Linked DNA regions of Sinobacterium norvegicum. The protein of the gene in region 1 binds, or shares a complex with, the protein of each later gene. Links are inferred from orthologs where the notes say so. Each region holds a gene or a part of one and is shown in the gene's direction. Other genes may lie near its edges. The genes, in order: dnaX, dnaN, L9P87_RS01045 and holA.

Region 1 (5,668 bases):
GAACGTTGTTTACGGTAAGAAGACCGGTAACACCCCCGATGGCCGTCGTGCTGGCGAGCCCTTTGCACCGGGTGCCAATCCCATGCATGGCCGTGATGTTGAGGGTGCGATCAGCTCGTTGAGCTCCGAATCAAAACTGCCTTACAGTTCGGCCAAAGATGGTATTAGCTATACGTTCAGCATGATTCCCGAGTCGCTGGGTAAGACCGAGCAGGGGCGCATCGACAACCTCGTGGGCTTGCTGGACGGGTATTTCCATCACACCGCAGAGCGCGAGGGCGGTCAGCACATCAACGTCAACGTACTCGACCGTGATACCCTGGTGCATGCAATGGATCACCCCGAAGAGTATCCGTCGCTGACGATTCGCGTGTCGGGTTATGCTATTCGCTTCAACTCACTCACCCGTGAGCAGCAGTTGGAAGTGATCTCGCGGACCTTTACTTCTAAGATGTAGAGGTGTACGGCAGCCCTCGCCTGCGGGGGCTGTTTTGTGGTTAATTGGCTGAGTTTTCAAGGAGGTTGTTGATGACTGTTGGGCGTATTCATTCGATCGATTCCTTTGGTACTGTCGACGGGCCGGGCTTACGTTTTGTGGTGTTTATGCAACACTGCGAAATGCGCTGTCTGTACTGTCACAACCCCGATACCTGGAGTGCCAAGGGCGGAATTGAATATAGCGTTGAACACATCATGAGCAAGCTGCGCTCGGTCAAACCTTTTATCAAAACCGGCGGCTTGACGGTTTCCGGTGGTGAGCCGCTGTTGCAGGCGGCCTTTGTCGCCGAACTGTTTGAGGCCTGTCGTAAAGAGGGTATCGATACCTGTCTCGATACCAATGGGTTTATGAAGGTGGTTGAGCCAAAACTGTTGAACCGCCTGTTGGATGCGACGGATTTGGTGCTGTTCGATATGAAGCAGGCCGACCCGGAAAAACATCTGAAATTGACCAAGGTTTCCAATGCGCCGGTACTGGACTTTGCGCAGTTATTGGCTGAGCGTAATCAGCGTCACTGGCTGCGTCACGTGGTGGTGCCCGGTTGGACTACCGCCCCCGATGATTTCGAGACTCTGCTGGATATTATCGAAGCCCAACGGCACTGTTTGGAATTGATTGAATTACTGCCTTATCACCAGTTGGGTGTGCACAAATGGCAGGTGATGAACGAGCCCTATGAGTTGATTGCCACCGAGCCGCCGCTGCAAAGTGAGATGGCGCTGCTGAGCCAGATGGCGACCGACCGAGGCTTCAAAGTACTGGCCTGATTGCCAGCGCTGCAACGGTGTTGGTTAGAGCCGCTATTATTGCCTTTGATATCGCTGTTTAGCGCTTCTGTTTTGGTAGTGACTGTGTAGAATAGACTGTTATTTTCAATCATCTACCCAGGATGTCAGAGACTCAATGAGCTATCAGGTACTCGCCCGTAAGTGGCGACCAAAAAGCTTTAGCGAAATGGCCGGTCAAGAGCATGTGCTCAAGGCGCTCATCAATGCCTTAGACCGCAATCGATTACACCATGCCTACTTGTTTACCGGCACCCGTGGTGTCGGTAAAACCACTATTGCGCGGATCTTAGCCAAGTGCTTAAACTGCGACAAAGGTGTGACCTCAACCCCCTGTGGTGAGTGCTCCCCCTGCCAGCAGATTGCCGAGGGGCGTTTTATCGACTTGATTGAGGTCGATGCGGCCTCGCGCACCAAGGTCGAAGACACCCGCGAGTTACTCGATAACGTCCAATATGCGCCGACGGCGGGGCGTTATAAGGTGTACCTGATCGATGAGGTGCACATGCTATCGAACAGCAGTTTCAACGCGCTGTTAAAAACCCTGGAAGAGCCGCCGCCACACGTGAAGTTTCTGCTGGCAACCACCGATCCGCAGAAGCTGCCGGCGACCGTATTGTCCCGCTGCCTGCAGTTTAACCTCAAGAATATGTCGCCCGAGCGTATCGTCAAACACCTCGATTATGTGCTCGGTGAAGAGCAGATCGAGTTTGATGAGCAGGCGCTGTGGTCGCTAAGCCGCGCCGCCGAAGGCAGTATGCGTGATGCTCTCAGTCTCACCGATCAGGCCATTGCCTATGGCTCCGGCCAGGTGCGTGCCGATGATGTGACGATGATGTTAGGCACCATCGATCAACATGCGGTGTATCGCTTGCTGTTGGCATTGGCGGCGCAGAACGGCGCACAATTGCTGGCGGAAGTCGCCTTGATGGCCGAGCATGCCGCCGACTTTGGCTCGGCGTTGGAGGAGATGCTCAGTGTCTTGCACCGTCTGGCTATCGCTCAATCTGTTCCTGCGGCGCTCGACAACAGCCACGGTGATCGACAGCGCATCATCGAGCTGGCCTCGCAGATGACGGCTGAGGATGTGCAATTATTCTATCAAATGGGCCTGGCCGGTCGTCGCGACATGCCGATGGCGCCCGATGCCCGTTCCGGTTTTGAAATGTTATTACTGCGGATGCTGGCCTTTAAGCCGGTCGGTGTCGCCGAACTGCCACAGCAAACCTTGGCGCAGACAGCGGCAGAGGCCCCCGCCGCAGAACCCATTATCGAGCAGGCTGCCCCGCCGCAGGAGACAGCTGCAGTAAAAAAGATTGAACCCACGCCGGTCGCATCAAAGCCCAGTGATACACCGCCGTGGGAAACTCAGCCTGAGGCCGCGAAGCCTGTGGTCAGTGCTGCGACAGCCATCGAGGAAACGGTGGCCAGTCCAGCGGCACTCGCCGAGCCAGTCGCGGTTGTTGAGACACCGGTTGTTGAAGAGGCGCAGGGGGTGGTTGCTCAAGCCGAGACCCTGATGCGCCAAGCCGCCTCTCACTCCTTAAAGGAAATGGTGGCCTCGGTAGATCAGGTGTCTGAACCAGTAAAGGTCATTGAAAAACCTGAGCCGGCGGTGGCAATCAACACTCCGGCTGAGGCTGAAAAACCGGCTTCATCGGTGGCCGACATGTTGGCCAAGACGGCACCGGCAGAAGTGTTGCCGGTATCGCAGCCGGCGGCGAAAGTGGGCGCCGACCGGGTGGCGGTGGAAGACCGATTACCGCTGACCGCCGAACATTGGTCGCAGCTGTATTTACAGATGCCGCTCAACGGTGTGTTACGGAATATCGCCTCCAACTGTGTATTGCAGAGCTTCGATGGCAAGCAGGCCGATTTCATCCTCGACCAGAGCCAGGCGACGTTGTTTAACGACGGACACAAACAGCGTCTGGCCGGTCACTTGAGTGATTACCTGCAGACACCAATCGGTGTCGAGATTACCGTCGGGGCGCTGACGGCTGAGAGTCCTGCGCAGCAGCGTAGTCGTCATCTTGCCGAGCAGATGAGGGCGGCGGTTGAGTTAATCGATAACGACCCCAATATAGCCTTATTAAGACAGCAATTTGGTGCTGAGGTGTTGCCAGAAAGCATACGCCCAGTGATGACCGACCCCGCTTAACGTCGGTGAGTTAACAGAGTTAAAAAGGAAGTAGCGTTATGTTTAAAGATGGAATGGGCGGCTTGATGAAACAGGCCCAGCAGATGCAAGAGAAGATGGCTGAGGCGCAGCGTCGTCAGGCTGAGGCTGAATATGCCGGTCAATCCGGTGCCGGCCTGGTTGAGGTGGTGATGACGGGTCGTCACGATGTTAAGCGCGTCAGCATCGACGACAGCCTGATGTCTGAGGACAAAGAAATGCTAGAGGATTTACTGGCGGCGGCGGTGAACGATGCGGTTCGGCGCGTCGAGGCGGCGAGCCAGGATGTGATGAAGGATATTACCGGTGGGATGGATATTCCCGGCGGTTTTAAAATGCCGTTTTAACGATGAGTTTTAGCCCTCTGATCGAACAGCTGATTACCTCTCTGCGATGTCTGCCCGGTGTCGGGCCTAAATCAGCCCAGCGCATGGCCATGCAATTATTAGAGCGTGACCGCGACGGCGGCCGTCAGCTCAGCGAAGTACTGGCGGCAGCGATGGACGGTGTTGGCCGCTGCAGTCAATGCCGCACTTTTACTGAGCAGGATACCTGTCAGTTATGTTTGTCGGTGAAGCGCAACCGGCAGCTGCTCTGTGTGGTGGAAACCCCGGCCGATGTGCTGGCGATAGAGCAGGCCGGCGGCTTTAATGGCTGTTATTTCGTGTTGATGGGGCGGCTATCGCCCATCGATGGTGTTGGCCCGGAGCAGATCGGTGTCGACAAGCTGATGGCGCTGGTGCAGGAACAGCAGGTCACCGAGGTGATTATGGCCACCAACCCGACGGTTGAGGGTGAGGCCACGGCTTATTATATTGCCGAGCAGCTACAATCCCGCGGCGTTATTGTCAGCCGTATTGCCCACGGAGTTCCCCTCGGTGGTGAGCTCGAATATATTGATGGTGGCACGCTGGCCCATGCCTTGGCGGGTCGTAAGGTCATCGAATCATAATGCATATGCACAACGGAATAGTAGAAATTATTTATGTCAGATTTTCTGTGGATTAACAGTGCCGAGCAACTTGATACGCTGGCGCAGCAATGGTTACAGCAAGACGCCTTGGCCATCGACACCGAGTTTATGCGCACCGACACGTTTTACCCCAAGCCGGCGTTAATTCAAATTTGTGATGGCAAAAATACCTATCTACTCGACCCGCTGCAGGTGACCGAGTTGCAGCCACTGGCCGATGTGTTACAGGCCGAGACTGTGATCAAGGTGTTTCACGCCTGCTCCGAAGATTTAGAGGTATTTCAAACGCTGCTGGGTGTGGTACCGCAACCGCTGTATGACAGTCAAATAGCTGCCGCGCTGCTGGGTGAGAGCTTTTCACTGGGTTATTCGGCACTGATGAAAATCCTACTCGATGTCGATGTGCCCAAGGGTGAGACCCGTTCGAACTGGCTTAAACGGCCGCTGACCGACAGCCAGTGCCTTTATGCGGCAATGGATGTCAGCCACCTGTTCGAGGCCTACCAAATCCTCTTTGCCCGCAGCGAGAAACTGCAGCGCACCGAGTGGATTCTCGCCGAGGGTGAGCGGATGATGAACAACTATTTTCAAGCCCAGCAGGCCGAGAATTATTACCTCAAGGTGAAGTCTGCCTGGAAACTCTCTCGCCGCGAGCTGGCGATATTGCAGCAGCTGTGTGAGGTGCGTGAGCAGCGGGTGCGTCAGATAAATATTCCCCGCAGCCGCTGGTTGAAAGATGCGCAGCTGTGGGATATTGCCAAGCGCGGGCCAAAATCGGCAAAGGAGTTGGCTAATATCCAGGGTATTCCAGCCTCGTTTGCCAATAAAAACGGCGATAAATTAGCGGCTATTGTGCGTCAGGCGGCGGCGATCAACGATACCGATTTACCGGCTGCGCTGCCTAAGCCATTGAGCCCTCATGCCATGTCGGCGAGCAAAAAACTGCGCACCGTGGCCAACAGTGCGGCGGAGGCAAATGGCCTGGCGATAGAGGTGTTACTGAAAAAGAAAGACATCGAACAGTTGGTTCGCCAACAACCGACCTCTGTTGCCGCACTGCCCGAGGGCCTTCAGGGTTGGCGCGCCGAGATGATCGGCGAGGCACTGATTGCCGAGCTGCACAAAGGTTAACAGTCGCCGCTAAAAAGCGTAGAATACGCGCCGTCATCAGCCTGGCTGTTGACGGCGTTTTTATAGGGCAAATTTGGGTATCCGGTTAATGAAAGTTTTAT
Region 2 (5,563 bases), on another replicon or contig:
GCAATCACCGAATTTAAGCGCTTTTATCGCTCCGTCGATGCGTTGCTGATCGATGATATTCAATTCTTTGCTGGTAAAGACCGTTCTCAGGAGGAGTTTTTCCATACCTTTAATGCGCTGCTTGAGGGGGGGCAGCAAATGATTTTGACCTGTGATAGATACCCGAAAGAAATCAAAGGCTTAGAGGAGAGGTTGAAGTCTCGTTTTGGCTGGGGGCTGACAGTGGCGGTAGAGCCACCTGAGCTGGAAACGCGGGTTGCCATATTAATGAAGAAGGCGGAGCAGGCCAAGGTTGATTTGCCACCAGAGGCAGCGTTTTTCATCGCTCAGCGTATTCGCTCCAATGTACGAGAGCTTGAAGGTGCCTTAAAGCGGGTTATTGCTAACGCGCATTTCACCGCCCGTAAAATAGATATCACACTGATCAAGGAGTCTTTAAAGGACTTATTAGCACTGCAGGATAAGCAGGTCAGTATCGATAATATTCAGCGCACTGTTGCTGAATACTACAAGATAAAAATTGCCGACCTTCTATCAAAGCGTCGCACTCGCTCTATTGCCAGGCCGAGGCAGATGGCCATGGCTTTATCGAAAGAATTAACCAACCACTCTCTGCCTGAAATAGGTGATGGCTTTGGTGGTCGTGACCACACAACTGTTTTGCATGCTTGCAGAAAGATTAAAGAACTACGTGGTGCTGATAACGATATTCAGGAAGATTATCAAAACCTTTTACGTTCACTTACTACTTAATTGTGCCTACTGACACGAGGACTATAAAAATCTCATGAAATTTACTATTACCCGTGAAGCTTTATTGCAGCCACTGAATTTAGTGGCCGGTGTAGTTGAGCGCCGTCAAACTCTACCTATTTTATCCAACGTATTGCTGCGTATCGAAAATGGCGTCTTGTCCCTAACCGGTACCGATCTTGAGGTTGAGTTAGATGGTCGTGTTCATCTCGATGCAGCCTTTGTAGATGGACAGGTAACAGTGCCTGCCAAGAAGCTGGTGGATATCTGCAAGTCTTTGCCAGATGGTGCCGTGGTTGATTTTGCCGTTGATGGCCAGCGCGCCATCGTTAAGAGTGGCCGCAGTCGTTTCACCCTATCAACACTATCGGCTACTGATTTTCCCTCTATCGATGATGAGCCGGGTAACACCCAATTTACTTTAACCCAGGGCGAGTTGAAAAAGTTAATTGAATCAACAGCTTTTGCCATGGCTCAGCAGGATGTTCGCTATTATCTTAATGGCATGCTGTGGGAGTTAAAGGATAATGTTTTCAAGGCTGTTTCCACAGATGGGCACCGGCTGGCCATGTGTACCTTGAAGCGCAGCCTCGATGTCGAGATTGATCGGCAAGTTATCCTGCCTCGTAAGGGGGTGCTGGAGATGGCTCGTTTGCTCATGAGTGAGGATGACGAGATTGAGCTCACGCTCGGTGATAATCACCTGCGAGCGAAGACGGCGGACTTCACCTTCACCACTAAATTGGTTGATGGCAAATTCCCTGATTATCAGCGAGTGCTGCCCCAGGGGGCGATTAATATTGCTAATGCTGACAGAGCTGAGCTCAAGCAAGCGTTGTCTCGTGTAGCGATCTTGTCAAATGAAAAGTATCGCGGTGTCCGTTTAAAACTGGCCTCTGATACAGTTAATATTGTTGCCAACAACCCTGAACAGGAAGAGGCTGAAGAGGTTGTCAGTCTGGAGTATAACGGCGCGCCAATCGAGATCGGTTTCAATGTCAGTTATATCTTGGATGTATTAACCGTCCTCAACTGTGCCCATGTCAAATTGTCGTTGGTTGACGCTAATAGCTCGGCCAAGATTGAAGAATCTGTGGCCAACGAATTGTGTGATGCGCTTTATGTCATCATGCCAATGCGTTTGTAAGTCGTGGCTATTGTTATTAAGCGGTGTCGTTTGTTGATGGGTGCGACTGTTGTTTAATCAGCTTTATATCAACAATATCCGAAATATTGAGCAACAGACATTGGCGCCTTTTAAGCAGATTAATCTGCTTTATGGCGCCAACGGCAGTGGTAAAACCAGTGTTTTAGAGGCGATACATATGGTCGCGTTGGCGCGATCTTTCCGGCAGAATATTGTCAGGCCTGTTGTTAAAAGAGGTCAGCAGAGCTTAACAGTCCATGCACAGTTTCATAGCAGTGATGGCATAACCCGCAATGTGGGTATTCAGCGCTCTCTAAAAGGGGAGCCGTTGATCCGTATTGATGGTGAAACTGTTCGCACCGTGTCTCAGTTGGCCGGTATATTTCCTGTGTTGGTCATGGATGCGAATATTTTCAGTTTGCTGGATGGTAGCTCTAAGGTGCGTAGGCAGTTTTTAGACTGGGGAGTGTTCCACGTGGAACACTCGTTTTTTGACGCTTGGCGAGCTTACCAGCGCTGTCTTAAGCAGAGAAACTCGTTGCTAAGACAGGGCTCTGGTATAAATAACGCACAACTGGCTATTTGGAACGAGGAATTATCGCGTTACGCTGTTACTATAGATAACTGCCGTGAGCGGTATTTTAATGAGTTTGTATTGGTTTTTAATCAAGTATTGGCACGGTTAACAGAGTGCACTGATATTCAGCTTGAGTACCGACGAGGTTGGGATAGTCAGATCGATTTATCCAATGTGCTAACCACCACCGTCGAACGCGATACACAGCTTGGTTATACGCAGTATGGCCCCCATAGGGCAGATATTAAAATTCGGCATCAAGGTGTCGAGGCGTCAAGTTTACTCTCTCGCGGCCAGCAAAAGATTGTGGCGGCGGCGTTAAAAATAGCCCAAGGGTTGCACTACAAGCAGAGCAAGAGTCATCACTGTATTTATTTATTAGATGACCTGCCTGCCGAGATTGACAGTAATCACAGGCAGGCTGTCTGTGATTTATTTGTAGAACAAGGTGCCCAGGTTTTTATAACCTGTATCGACAAGGCGAGTATCGTCGGTTGTTTCGATAAGGCGAAAGATTTACAAGTGTTTCACGTGGAACAAGGAAGCGTGAAGCCTGAGCCTTCAGAAGAAGGTATATGCGGAGACAGTAATGACTGAAGAAACAAACTACGATTCGTCCAGTATTAAGGTATTAAAAGGCTTAGATGCCGTTCGTAAGCGTCCAGGTATGTATATCGGTGATACTGACGACGGTAGCGGCTTGCATCATATGGTGTTTGAAATTGTCGATAACTCGATTGATGAAGCCTTGGCCGGACACTGTGAACAGATAACGGTCACAATACACCCTGATGAATCGATCACCGTAGAAGATGATGGCCGTGGTATTCCAACCGATATCCATGAAGAAGGCGTCTCCGCCGCTGAGGTTATCATGACGGTGCTGCATGCGGGCGGTAAGTTTGATGATAATACTTACAAGGTTTCTGGCGGCTTACACGGTGTTGGTGTATCGGTGGTTAACGCCTTGTCAGAATCCCTTAAGATGACAATTCGCCGTAATGGCAAAGTACACGAACAACAATATGTACATGGTGTGCCACAGGCGCCACTAACAGTCGTCGGTGAAACTACGCGCTCGGGTACCGAAGTAACGTTTATGGCCTCTTCGGAGACATTTACCAATATAGAATTTGTGTTTGAGCAGTTGGCCAAGCGTTTACGAGAACTGTCCTTCCTGAACTCTGGCGTCTGTATTGTTCTCAGAGACGAGCGAAGCGCAAAGGAAGAGACCTTTAAGTACGATGGTGGCTTGAGTGCCTTTGTTGACTATCTTAACCAAAACAAAACCACGGTTAACAAAATATTCCACTTTACCCACGAGGTAGAGGGCGTTGGTGTTGAGGTTGCATTGCAATGGAATGACTCCTATCAAGAAAGTATTCATTGTTACACCAATAACATCCCGCAGCGTGATGGTGGTACCCACCTAGCGGGCTTCAGAAGCGCCCTCACCCGTAATTTAAATGCTTATATAGAGCGTGAAGGTTTGGCTAAGAAAGCCAAGGTCAGTACCTCTGGTGATGATGCGCGTGAAGGCTTAACTGCAATCGTCTCCGTCAAGGTCCCTGACCCTAAGTTCTCCTCGCAGACCAAGGACAAATTAGTCTCGTCAGAAGTTAAGGGTGCAGTTGAAAACGCCATGAGTAATAAGTTTGGCGATTACCTGGTAGAAAACCCCAATGAGGCGAAGCAAGTCGTGCAAAAGATGCTCGATGCCGCTCGGGCCAGGGAAGCTGCACGTAAAGCACGCGAGATGACACGCCGCAAAGGTGCTCTCGATATCGCAGGATTACCAGGTAAGTTGGCCGACTGCCAAGAAAAAGATCCTTCATTATCAGAAGTTTACCTAGTGGAGGGTGACTCTGCTGGTGGCAGCGCCAAACAGGGCAGAAACAGAAAGTATCAGGCGATTTTGCCATTAAAAGGTAAAATTCTTAACGTTGAAAAAGCGCGCTTTGATAAGATGCTCTCCTCAGCGGAAGTTGGCACCATTGTGACGGCGTTAGGTTGTGGCATCGGTAAAGACGAGTTCAATGTCGAAAAGCTACGCTATCACTCAATCGTCATCATGACCGATGCCGATGTGGATGGATCGCATATCCGTACATTATTGCTTACCTTCTTCTTCCGTCAGATGCCTGAGTTAATCGAAAACGGTCACATTTTCATTGCTCAGCCACCGTTGTATAAGATCGCCAAGGGTAAGCAGGAGCAGTATCTCAAAGATGAAGAAGCGATGAGCAGCTTCATGACACAGAGTGCCTTGGACAGTGCCAGTCTTCATGTAAACGCCGAAGCACCTGGCATCTCAGGGGCTGCGTTAAATGACTTAATCAGTGAGTTCCGCAGCGTGGCAGCCTTGATTGATCGCTTGTCTAAGTTATATCCGCCTGAAGTACTGCGCGAATTGGTTGAATATGATGCGCTGACAGCCGCAGCCCTATCGAGCCAATCACTGGTCAATCAATGGTGTACCGGCCTAAAATCGAAGCTGGATATTGATACGCGCAGTGGTGCTAACCGCTACGAGGTGTTGGCTGTTAAGGATCCTGAGCGCGAGTTGTGGTTACCACAGGTCACTATTACGGCTCACGGTCTGCCAACTACTTACAGCTTTAATCAGGACTTCTTTAGCTCGAACGACTACAAGGCAATCCTGGCGCTGGGAAATAAGCTCGATGGCTTGTTAGAGGACGGCGCATACATAAAACGCGGTGAAAAATTACTCGAGGTGAGTAATATCGAAGACGCTATCGAGTGGTTGATGAAAGAAGCCAAGCGTGGCTATAACATCCAGCGTTATAAAGGGTTGGGTGAGATGAACCCAGAGCAGCTTTGGGAAACCACCATGGATCCCGATGTTCGTCGTATGTTGTGTGTGAATATTGAAGACGCCATTGCTGCCGATCAGATATTTACCACGCTGATGGGGGATCAGGTTGAGCCCAGACGTGAGTTCATCGAGCAAAATGCTCTGCGTGTCGCCAACCTCGACGTGTAGATTGTTCAAATAAAAAAAGCCGCTACTGAAAAGCTTCCGTAGCGGCTTTTTTGTGTCTGAAATTCAGTGAATATTAAGCCAA
Region 3 (5,639 bases), 210 kb from region 1 along the record:
TTGATTACTGGCTGTGTTGTTATCAATGGAAAGGTTGTTGATCAGCTGGCCGTGACAGATCGTGCATTGGCCTATGGCGACGGCTTGTTTGAAACAATGCCGGTGACCGGCGGCAGGATTGTGTTGTTGGATTACCATCTGGCCCGCCTAACAAAGGGTTGTCATGCACTCGGCTTTTGTTCGCAACAAATAGTACTTATTGCTGACGAGATCCAGCGCATTGTCGCTGACATGCCCTCGGAACCTTTCATTCTGAAATTGATACTCTCTCGTGGCAGTGGCGGGCGGGGTTATCGGCCGCCAATAGAGGCGCAATACAGGCGTGTTTTTCAGTGTCTACCGATGGTGGATTATGGTGTTGAACAGGGCGGAATATCGGTCTTTCAGTGCCAAACAAGGCTGCCAGAGGCCTTCGCGTTAGCCGGGCTTAAGCATCTCAACCGACTGCCACAGGTATTGGCAAAGCAAGAGTGGCATGATGACGCCATTGCCGAAGGCATTATGCTCGATGGACAGGGATATGTTGTTGAGGGAACGCAGAGTAATGTTTTTTGGTTGCGAAATAACACGCTGTATACCAGTAGTCTCAAACGCTGTGGCGTGGCAGGCGTAATGCGCCAGTTAATTATTGAAAAACTGGCAAAAAAGTTTAATTATGATGTGGTGTTCGAAGAAATATATTACCGCCAGCTTTATCATGTCGAAGCGGTATTTGTCTGCAATAGCTTGATGAGAATTTGCCCTGTTGATTGCCTGCTTGATACCGATAAACGCTTGCCAATAGAGCTCAATAGTAGCGGTCACCCAGTAGTTGCTCAGCTGCAGCATGCGTTGATCGATATTTACCCCCAATAATAATGTAAGAGTAGTGAATGATAATTTTTAAACGTGTATTGCTACTGGCTGTTTTTGTCGCAGTGCTGGTTGGTTTTGGTGCCCAGCAGTGGTTGCAGCGTACGATGCATACCCCACTGGCAGAGCAGTTTATCGGTTCTAGTGTCGTTGTCGGCAAGGGCTCGAGTTTTAGTGCTGTGGCAAATCAGCTGCAGGCTGATGGCATAATAGAAAACGCCCGTGTTTTTGTTCTCTACGCGAGATTTTATGAGCTGACAGATATCAAGGCGGGAGAGTATGCGATCTCGGTCAATGATACCGCCATTACGCTGTTGGATAAGATGCGTAAAGGGGCGGTAAAGTATTATCAAATCACGTTGACGGAAGGACTGACGCTTAAGCAACTGCTGGCCAAAATTCATGCGAATACACTGATAGAGCAGACGTTGCAGCTGTCTGAATTACCGGTCTATATGAGTGAGCTTGGCTATGGTGAGCACGACAACATTGAAGGCTTGATCTTCCCGGATAGTTACGCCTTTACCCGCGGTCAAACCGATCGTGAGATCATTGCCGTCGCCGCGGCGAGGCTGCAGACAGTCTTGCAGCAGCAGTGGCAGCAGCGACAAAAAAATCTGCCCTATAAAACCCCCTACGAAGCCCTTGTTATGGCCAGTATTGTTGAGAGGGAAACCGGTGTTGCCAGAGAGCGGGGTGAGATTGCCGGGGTCTTTGTTCGTCGCTTGAAAAAGAGAATGAGGTTGCAGACTGACCCGACGGTTATCTACGGCATGGGTGATCGTTATAACGGCCGGATTACTCGGGCTGATTTACGTCGAGATACTCCATACAACACATATACCCGCAACGGTTTACCGCCGACGCCTATCGCTGCTGCTGGTAAAGAAGCGATACACGCAGCGCTAAACCCCAAACAGGGCAGTAGCCTGTACTTTGTCGCCAAGGGTGATGGTACGCATCAGTTTTCAGATACCTTAGAGCAGCATAATAAGGCCGTCAGAACCTATCAATTAAAGCGCCGTGATGATTATCGCAGCTCACCGGCCAATGAGTAGCAGCATGAGTTTAGAGACAAAGACCAAGCCCTTGTTTATCACTATCGAGGGTGGTGAGGGTGTCGGTAAAACCACTAACGTCGAATACATTAAGCAGTTGCTCAATGCCAGCGGGACAGAGTTTATTCATACCCGCGAGCCGGGGGGGACGCCATTGGCGGAAGAATTGAGAGAATTGCTGCTGAGCAAGAGAGGGGAGCAGGTTGATGAGATGGCTGAGCTGTTGTTGGTGTTTGCCGCCCGTTCGCAACATCTCAATACCAAGATTTTACCAGCACTAAGTCGTGGCGAATGGGTGCTGTGTGACCGCTTTACCGATGCCACCTATGCCTACCAGGGTTGTGGTCGTAATATGTCAACGGCATTGATTGAACAGCTAGAGCAAACCGTTCAGCAGGGTGTGCAGCCTGATTTGACGTTGCTATTGGATGTGCCTGTTGAAATTGGCATGGAACGCGCTCGTCAGCGCGGGGAACTCGACCGCTTTGAATCAGAGCAGCTGGCATTCTTTCATCGTGTCAGAGAGGGCTATTTACGCCGTGCAGCCGACAACCCTCAGCGCTTTGCTGTTATTGATGCCTCACAGCCACTGGCCGATGTGCAGGCGCAAATCGCCGGTGTCATCTTGCCAATGCTCGCGAATACGCCATGATATACCCCTGGTTGGAAGATCGCTGGCAGCAGCTGATTGAACAGGTGGATGCCGGCATCTTACCCCATGCACTGCTAATCACCGGGTCTGCCGGGCTTGGCAAGCTATCTCTGGCCAAGGCCCTGGGCATCTATCTTCAATGTCATCAGCCTGTCGATAAGCAAGCCTGCGGTAGCTGTAAAAGTTGTCTATTGCATCAGGTCGGCACCCATCCGGATTATAAGGTACTGACATTAGAGGAGGGCAGCCGGCAAATTAAAATTGATGCGGTGAGGCAGGTCTCAGATTTCGTACTCAAAAAGAGTCAGCAGGGCGGCTATAAAATTGTCATTATCGACCCAGCCGTGGCGATGAATGAAAATGCCTCAAATGCGCTGCTCAAAAGTCTGGAGGAGCCTGGCGAAAGTACGGTCATTATTTTGTTGGGCGTCAGTAGCCAGCAGGTGTTGCCAACTATCCGTTCCCGATGCCAGTTGTTGCAGATTAGGGATATAAGTTTTGAGCAGGGTGAGCAGTGGCTGGCACCTCAGGTGGGTGGACTGGAGCGGGCAAAATATTTATTGGCTGTGGCCAAGGGGCAGCCTACCCTGGCGTTGGAGCTGGACCAGAGTCCCAAGCTTCAACTGCGCGAGCAAATTCTGGCCGAATTGACCCAATTGCTAGAGGGGCAGACAGACCTGGTCGTTGTCGCTCAAAAGTGGGCTAAAGCCGAGCTTGGCGAAGTGGTGGGCTGGCTGTTGGATTGGTATATTGATTTGGCTAAGTGGACGGCCACCGGAGGATATACAGCAATGGCGGACTGCCAGGTGCTGTACCGGTTATTAGCTTTAAGGCTTAATCCGCAGAAACTACATCAGCAGGTAGATAAATTGACTAAACTAAAGGCTGTTATCACCAAAGGTGCAAGCCCCAATAAACAGCTGTTGCTAGAGGGTGTGCTTGCAGATTTAAGTCATTAATAACTAGTGGAAATAGTGCTTCTTTACGGTTATTCTTCGGTTATAAAATAAAGTTGTGTTGTGCTTGGAAATGTTGGAGTAAGTGATGTCTATCGGTGGTGCTGGTGCTAAGGCGGGGGCAAGAAATGGTATCTTGTCGTTAACAATCAAAGATGCTTCTGTGCTCTATGCAGCCTATATGCCTTTTTTAAATAATGGCGGACTTTTTGTACCAACTACAAAGGCTTACAACTTGGGTGATGAGGTTTTTATGCTGATCACATTGATGGATGAGGCCGAGAAAATTCCGGTTGCGGGCAAGGTTGTCTGGTTGACACCTGAGGGTGCGCAGGGTGGCCGTGCAGCCGGTATTGGTGTTCAGTTTGCCGATAAAGATGAGATAGCGGTGAGTAAAATTGAAACCTATCTTGCCGGTTCGTTGGCATCAGATCGTCCCACGCATACTATGTAAATCGGCGACAACGCCGTATACTGCACGGCAAATTTTTATGAAAGTATTGTTATGCCTGTTCAAACCCTCCCGCTTGTTGATTCTCACTGCCACCTAGACCGTTTAAACCTTGAGGGGTATGACGATGGTATTGCTGGCGTGATAGCCCGTGCCCGTCAGCAGGGTGTCGGTAAGATGCTCTGTGTGGGTATCGACCTCGAAAACTCTTTAACCTGCTCTGAGATTGCCTCCACCTATTCTGAAGTTGTCGCCTCTGTCGGTGTGCATCCCTTGAGCGTCGATGAGACGCCGCTCGATATAGAGCGACTACGTCGGTTAGCCGATAGCAAGCATGTTGTCGCGATAGGTGAAACTGGGCTGGATTATTTCTACGAGTCTCAATGTTTGAAGCAGCAGAGACAAAGCTTTGTTGACCATTTGGTGCTGGCCAAAGAGCTTCGTAAGCCGGTGATTGTTCATACCCGGGATGCCAAAGACGATACCATCGAGTTGATAACAGGTCATGGTTGTTTGGAGTCTGCCGGCGTGCTTCACTGCTTTACTGAGGATTTGCCGATGGCTAAGAAAGCCCTGGACCTCAATTATTACATCTCTATTTCGGGGATAGTCACCTTCAGAAATGCCGATGCTCTTCGTGATGTTGTTAAGGCGTTACCACTCGATCGTCTATTGATTGAAACAGATTCGCCCTATTTGACGCCGATGCCCCATCGCGGAAAGCCTAACGAGCCGCAGTATGTCAGTTTGGTTGCGCAATATATCGCCGATTTGTTGGCTATTGATGTGCAAGTTTTGGCGGAAATTACGACGAATAATTTTTATCGGTTGTTCGGTAGTGAATAAAAAAATATACCAAAAGACATATTTAAAAAATAATATTATGTGCCGAATAACATATTTATAGTTCGTGAAGTTTGTGCTTTTTTCTAGTATTTTAGCTGAAAATAAGCGCGCTCGGTTCAATGCATACATTCTTTTTTAAGGATGAAAAAGCGCAGGCCGAGGAATGGATTTAGGACGAAATATAAATCAATGGCACGTTTGCCTCGACTCAACCTGATCAATATCCCTCAGCATATCGTACAGGTAGGCCATAATAGTCTGCCCTGTTTTTTTTGTGATGATGATTATGCTTTCTATTTGCAGAGCCTGCGTGCGGCGTCGGACCAGTATAAGGTAGATGTCCATGCGTATGTTTTGCTGCCAAGTATGATCCAAATAATCGCAACCCCTAATATTCCCAATGGCATCTCTTCGATGATGCAGTCTTTAGGGCGCCGCTATGTACAATATATTAATCACCGCTATAAACGCTCAGGCACCCTGTGGGGTGGTCGATACAAGTCCAGTGTCATCGACTCGACAGCCTATCTTTTAACCTGCTATCGCTACGTTGAATTAAGGCCGCTTCATATGGGGCTGGTTGATGACGTTGAAGATTATCGATGGTCTAGTTTTCCTCACCATATAGGGCTCTGCAATGACTCGCTGATCATTGATCATCCGTTGTTTTTAGAGTTGGGCGACAGCCGTAAACAACGTTGTTATGCATATCAGCAGTTGTTCAAATATGAATTCGGTGTCGCGGTAATGGATTACATAGCCGAGACGGTAAGTGTTGGGCAGATACTCGGAGGTGATGGTTTTAAGGACCAGATAGAAAAGAT
Region 4 (5,551 bases), 1.9 Mb from region 1 along the record:
GTGGTCATGGACGGTGTTAACTCACCGATCAAGAGCGACCTTGAGTGGCGTAAAACAGAGTACAATGGTCAGCCGGCAGAACACGAGACCGATACCTTCGACACCTTTATGGAGTCGAGCTGGTACTACGCCCGCTTCACCTGTAAGAACGTCAACGACATGATGCTCGACCCTGAGCAGGCCAATTACTGGCTGCCTGTCGACCAGTATGTCGGCGGCATCGAACACGCAATTTTACACTTACTGTACGCCCGCTTTTTCCACAAGCTGATGCGAGACGAAGGCTTGGTAAACAGTGACGAGCCCTTCAAGCGTCTACTTTGTCAGGGCATGGTATTGGCCGAGACCTATTACCGTGAAGAAGACAACGGCGGCAAGAGCTGGTTTGCCCCAACCGATGTTAAGGTAGAGCGCGATGAGAAAGGACGCATCGCCACTGCCACCTTGATTGCCGATGGACAGCCGGTTATTGCCGGTGGCGTTACCAAGATGTCGAAGTCAAAAAACAACGGCATCGATCCACAGGACGCTATTGAAATTTACGGCGCCGACACCGTCCGCCTTTTCACCATGTTTGCTGCGCCCCCAGAACAGACCCTGGAGTGGTCTGACTCTGCCGTTGAAGGCGCCAACCGCTTTATCAAACGTGTTTGGCGTCTTGCCTACAGCCACGTGCAAAATGATCAAGTCGCCCTCGACATCGACAGCTTGAACGACAAGCAACAGGGTCTGCGTCGCAAAATCCATCAGACCATTGCCAAGGTCAGCGATGACTGTGGCCGTCGACAAACCTTTAATACTGCGATCGCTGCGGTGATGGAATTAGTCAACGACACCAGCAAGTTCAAGGAAGATGGCGGCCAAAACTCCGCTATTATTCGCGAATCGCTGGAAGCGGTAACCCTGTTGCTATCGCCTATAACGCCCCACCTCAGCCACGCGCTGTGGCATGCCTTAGGGCATGAGGGCGCCGTGGTCGACGCCCACTGGCCCACCGTCGATGAGGCCGCACTCGTTCAGGCCAATATCCCATTGATTGTTCAGGTCAATGGCAAGGTACGTTCAAAGCTAAGCGTCAGCGCCGACTCCAGCAAGGAGCAGCTTGAGGCTATCGCCTTGGCCGATGAGAACGTCCAGCGCTTCATGGATGGCAAGGCCGTTCGCAAGGTCATTGTGGTACCGGGTAAGCTGGTCAACATCGTTGTCGGCTAGCGTCGCTATCTGTAGTAACTGCTTGCCAGCATTTACCGGCAGTTGCTACAGTCTTCTATTGAACACAAAGACTTAACCTAACACGACAGCAACGCATAGGATTCTGCATGCACACATTGACCAAGAGTCTACGCAACATAGGCCTCGCCACCGTTGTTCTTACCTTGACTCTACTTGCCGGCTGCGGCTTCCAATTACGCGGCAATGTCGATATTGCAGAGCCTATTACCAACTTGAAGCTCACCGGTAAAACTCGCGGCCCGATTATCGAGCAAATCAAACGCAGCTTCACTCTTTACGATATCAATGTCGCCGACATCACCGACAGCACCGCCTACGAACTCGCCTTTATCGAAGTCAAGGAAGATGAGCGCAGCGTTGGCTACGATGCTCAGGCAAGGACCAGCGAGTATGAGTTGACGATGGTGGTCGAATTCACTCTGCTTAACAACGAGGGCTTAACACTGATCCCGCCTCGAAAAGTCTATGCTGAGAAAATCTATTACAACAACCCCGATAACGTCATCGCCTCCGATAATGAAAAAGAGCTGTTGCTGCGTGATTTGCGCACCCAGTTAGCGGTCAGCATCGTCAACCAGCTCGCCACCATCGACGACCAACGCTTGCTAGAGCTACAAGCGCAGGCCGAGGAACAGCAACAACAGAATCCGACACCACCGGCTGCCACATCAGACTCATCGTTTTTCGATCAGCCTTAAACCACGATGAAACTGAGCCCAAACCAGTTCGACCAGCATGCTAAATCTGGCCTATTACCCATTTATTGGTGCTGCGGTGACGAGTCACTCTTAGTGCAAGAGGCGGGCGAGGCACTGCGCCGGGTCGCCGCCAGCCAGGGTTTTGATGAGCGGGAGTTACACCATGTCGACAGCAGCTTTAGCTGGGCAGAAACACTGACCAGCGCCAACAGTTTATCGCTGTTCGCCAGTCGTAAAATCATCGAGATTCGGCTGAAGGCAGGCAAGCTTGATGAGCAGGCCGGCAAGGCCTTGGCCAGCTATTTAGACAACCCCAATCCCGACACCATCATCCTATTAATCAGCGCCAAACTCGACAGCAATGCCAGCCGCAGTAAAGGTTACAAGTTAGTTGATAAAGTTGGGGGGATTGTCACGCTCTGGCCGATTGAAGGCTACCAACTGGTTAAATGGATAGAGCAGCGCCTCAATGCGGCCAAACTCAAGGCTGATCAAGAGGCCTGTCAGCTATTGGCCGACAGAGTTGAGGGCAACCTTCTCGCCGCCGTACAAGAAATAGAAAAACTCAAACTATTAGTCGACGGTGATACGGTGACTGCTAAGACAGTGATGCAGGTCGTTGCCGACAGTTCCCGATATACTGTGTTCAACCTCAGCGACAGGATGCTCACGGGTAACCCCGGCGAAGCTCTTAAGGTCCTCAATGGTTTGCGCGGCGAAGGAGCGGAAGTCATTTTGATACTGTGGGCGCTAACCCGCGAGGTTCGCATTCTCGTCCAATTGGCCAGCAGCACTAACATCAATGCCAGCTTTAAGCAGCTGAGAATCTTTGACCGACGCCAGCCAATATATCGCAAAGCCTTATCCCGGATGAGCAAGCGGCAAGGCCTCGGGGCGCTCGACCACTGTCGACGCATTGACAATATGGCTAAGGGAGCAGAAAAGGGTAATGTTTGGGATGAGCTATCACTGCTTGTTTTAACCGTCTGTGGTCACTCGCTCGCCATCCAGCAGCCCTGAGCCCCTCCTCAATGTTTACCTCTGACGCTTATCTGTTGCATAATAATACACGCACAAGCCAATCAGCATAGGGATAATCATGGGCTGCAAAAGAAGACTCTCCGGCATTTCCGCCACCGCCGCTATACTCCTTACCAGCGGCTGTGAGCTTTACCAGAACACAATTTACACCCCCAAACCTTGCGAAGGTATCGAGGAAGTCATTAGTCAATACCAGCATGGTTTCGAAGATATTCGCGGCACCGGCCAAGACTACAAAAAACTCACCATCTACGATACTAACTATCAGATTGTGTCCAACGCCTGCAGTATTTGGGTATGGAATGATGGACAGTCGAGCTATAGCTGCTCGAAAATGTACCCTTCGGAGCAGAGTGCCAGCAACGCCTATCAAACACTCAACAGCCGTATTGAGCAATGCTTAGGCAACGATTGGCAGCAGACGACGCAGGCCAGAACACTGGCAAAAAGCGGCGAGGTAACACGCTACAAGAATGATTCTGTCAAGGCTAAGATCGGCGCTCACCTGATCAAAACCGATGCGGTAATCAAAGATGAATGGGGCGTTTACCTGTTCATCGGCAGTGATAACAACGCGCTTTAATTCATTCTAAACAAGCGCCCTCGTCCCTACAGACGAGGGCGCCATCTCACTGTAATGCTATAACAATGCTATTCAATTCTATGGACAGCATTATGTATCAGCACCAGGCAGAAATTGTCGACGCCTCCATCAAACGCGCCAAAGAGCGCTGCAACGCCAACCAGTTGGCTCTGCAGATGATGACGACATTCTTCCAGCACTTCCCAGAAACGGCAGAAATCTTCGCCCCCTTCGACCTCAACAAGGTCAGCTTGATTAAGTTTTGCAAGGTTGGCGACGCATTACTGGATGCCGTTAAACACCCCGATTACTCCGTCACCGCCACCGAGGAAGAGCTTTACCGCCACCTGACCTATAACGTCAGAGACACGGGGTATTACTTCGGTCTCATTGATGCCTATGTCGCCACCATCCAGACGGCTCTTGGCAATGAGTGGACAAGTGCAGAAAACGAGGCCTGGCAGGATACTGTCGCCGGCATGCGGTTCAATATTAACCAGGCGTCCCAACAACTATAATACTGGCCTGTTATCGGCGAAATCAGCCAGCCCATGCCACAGCGTTTTCAGTGTTTTCATCATCAGCGCACTGTCTTGGTGTGGGTAGGAGCCCTGGCCGACCACCAGTAACTGTCGCGATTGGTCGACCCAGGCAAACTGGCCGTGAATCCCAATCATCGAATATCGTTGCTGCTCCGGCTCTAATACCCAGAATTGATTGTGATACTGACCAGAGGGGAAAAGAGTATCCTGGTCGTGGGCCTGATAGGCTTTTTTCAACGACGCATCGCTTACCACTAGGTCATCGAAGAAGCAGGCCGGGACGATTTGCTCGCCACGATAATTGACCCCCTTATTAAGGGTGAGCAAGGCAACCCGACAAAAATCCTGCAGCGACAGATTAATCTGCCCTTCGATAATGGTAAATCCCTTGCTATCGGTATTCAGCCAGGCTGCCTTTTCGGCACCTATATGACGGTAAAGCTTGAGTTCGAACAACTCGGCAAAGCTCCGCTGATAAATGGCCTCCAGTATCATCGCCAACACATTGGTCAGGCAGGAGTTATACACAAAGGCCTCGCCAGCAGGGTATTGTGCCTCGACTAGATTTTCCAACATCCACTGCTGCACGCCTATTGCACGGTCTTTTTCTGTTGGCGGATAATAACCAGCCGACCGGGTATACGACCAATAATGGGCATCCGCAGAGCTATAGTCCTCGCTATATAAAATCCCGGCCTGCATATCCAGCAGATGCTGAACCGTGACATCCTGCCATACTGCATGCTGAGAAAATGCAGGCAAATATTCGATCACCCGCCGCCCTAATTGCAATAGCCCCTCCTCTTCAGCAATAGCGACCATCATCGCACACAGAGACTTACTACAGGAGTGAATAACATGACGATCATCCGCCACCATGCCATTTCGGTAGGATTGATGTACCAGCTGCCCTCGGTGTACAACCATCAAACCATCATTGAACAGACGCCGGTTAAGCAACTGTTCGCCGCTGATCTGACGCCCACTCAGCAATGGGTCCGCAAAAATCATTCCCTCGACAGGCCAAGGTTTGGTGGCGACAGAAAAGTCGGCAACCTCGCCACCCGGCTCAACGGCAAGCGTCTTGAAAATTTCAACCATCTGGCTTTGGCTGGCGATTAGATATTCAGATTTATCCCAATTGCTGTGACCAATATCAAGAGTTTCATGAAGCTGAAAACGAGGACTGTTATTAACTGTTTTAACCATAATCAGTATCTTTTTTTTCATTATAGGCGTGATTAACATCAGCTTAACACGGCACCAAAAGATAACGATAGAGGTTAGCTGCGCATTATTGACAGGCATAAAAAAACGCCCTGTGGGGCGTTTTTTTTATGCGACCAACAGCGGCTACAAATCAATGATCTTTGAGGGCATAAATCGCAGGCAGGTTACGCAAATAACCTTTGTAGTCCATACCGCAACCGAAGATGAAACGGTCTTCTACTTCC

Evidence for each region.
Region 2: the proteins of dnaX (region 1) and dnaN are in contact, whole or in part, in a cryo-EM structure (PDB 8GIZ), measured with the Escherichia coli proteins. The link is inferred for Sinobacterium norvegicum from one-to-one orthologs.
Region 3: the proteins of dnaX (region 1) and L9P87_RS01045 are in contact, whole or in part, in a cryo-EM structure (PDB 8GIZ), measured with the Escherichia coli proteins. The link is inferred for Sinobacterium norvegicum from one-to-one orthologs.
Region 4: the proteins of dnaX (region 1) and holA are in contact, whole or in part, in a cryo-EM structure (PDB 8GIZ), measured with the Escherichia coli proteins. The link is inferred for Sinobacterium norvegicum from one-to-one orthologs.

What each region holds. Positions count from the first base shown.
Region 1 is NZ_CAKLPX010000001.1:18,184-23,851, forward strand. What follows is about bases 976-3,923. They hold dnaX (DNA polymerase III subunit gamma/tau), read left to right. Parts: upstream 976-1,402; coding sequence 1,403-3,445; downstream 3,446-3,923. Other genes in these bases: pflA (pyruvate formate-lyase-activating protein), read left to right, coding at 976-1,266; L9P87_RS00095 (YbaB/EbfC family nucleoid-associated protein), read left to right, coding at 3,484-3,810; recR (recombination mediator RecR), read left to right, coding at 3,813-3,923. Also shown: pflB (formate C-acetyltransferase), read left to right, coding at 1-457; more of pflA, read left to right, coding at 529-975; more of recR, read left to right, coding at 3,924-4,415; rnd (ribonuclease D), read left to right, coding at 4,449-5,567; L9P87_RS00110 (YcgL domain-containing protein), read left to right, coding at 5,656-5,668. UniProt on the Escherichia coli protein: Part of the beta sliding clamp loading complex, which hydrolyzes ATP to load the beta clamp onto primed DNA to form the DNA replication pre-initiation complex.
Region 2 is NZ_CAKLPX010000004.1:232,573-238,135, reverse strand. What follows is about bases 1-2,843. They hold dnaN (DNA polymerase III subunit beta), read left to right. Parts: upstream 1-787; coding sequence 788-1,900; downstream 1,901-2,843. Other genes in these bases: recF (DNA replication/repair protein RecF), read left to right, coding at 1,950-2,843; dnaA (chromosomal replication initiator protein DnaA), read left to right, coding at 1-753. Outside these bases: more of recF, read left to right, coding at 2,844-3,074; gyrB (DNA topoisomerase (ATP-hydrolyzing) subunit B), read left to right, coding at 3,067-5,481; L9P87_RS15655 (LysE family translocator), read right to left, coding at 5,545-5,563. UniProt on the Escherichia coli protein: Confers DNA tethering and processivity to DNA polymerases and other proteins. Acts as a clamp, forming a ring around DNA (a reaction catalyzed by the clamp-loading complex) which diffuses in an ATP-independent manner freely and bidirectionally along dsDNA.
Region 3 is NZ_CAKLPX010000001.1:223,095-228,733, forward strand. The notes cover bases 1,621-4,539. They hold L9P87_RS01045 (DNA polymerase III subunit delta'), read left to right. Parts: upstream 1,621-2,558; coding sequence 2,559-3,521; downstream 3,522-4,539. Other genes in these bases: mltG (endolytic transglycosylase MltG), read left to right, coding at 1,621-1,910; tmk (dTMP kinase), read left to right, coding at 1,915-2,562; L9P87_RS01050 (PilZ domain-containing protein), read left to right, coding at 3,604-3,972; L9P87_RS01055 (TatD family hydrolase), read left to right, coding at 4,024-4,539. In the rest of the region: pabC (aminodeoxychorismate lyase), read left to right, coding at 1-855; more of mltG, read left to right, coding at 873-1,620; more of L9P87_RS01055, read left to right, coding at 4,540-4,815; L9P87_RS01060 (transposase), read left to right, coding at 5,005-5,639. UniProt on the Escherichia coli protein: Part of the beta sliding clamp loading complex, which hydrolyzes ATP to load the beta clamp onto primed DNA to form the DNA replication pre-initiation complex.
Region 4 is NZ_CAKLPX010000001.1:1,926,292-1,931,842, forward strand. What follows is about bases 1,114-3,944. They hold holA (DNA polymerase III subunit delta), read left to right. Parts: upstream 1,114-1,937; coding sequence 1,938-2,951; downstream 2,952-3,944. Other genes in these bases: leuS (leucine--tRNA ligase), read left to right, coding at 1,114-1,212; L9P87_RS08670 (LPS-assembly lipoprotein LptE), read left to right, coding at 1,320-1,931; L9P87_RS08680 (hypothetical protein), read left to right, coding at 3,031-3,555; L9P87_RS08685 (globin), read left to right, coding at 3,648-3,944. Also shown: more of leuS, read left to right, coding at 1-1,113; more of L9P87_RS08685, read left to right, coding at 3,945-4,073; L9P87_RS08690 (serine hydrolase domain-containing protein), read right to left, coding at 4,068-5,306; L9P87_RS08695 (hypoxanthine-guanine phosphoribosyltransferase), read right to left, coding at 5,458-5,551. UniProt on the Escherichia coli protein: Part of the beta sliding clamp loading complex, which hydrolyzes ATP to load the beta clamp onto primed DNA to form the DNA replication pre-initiation complex.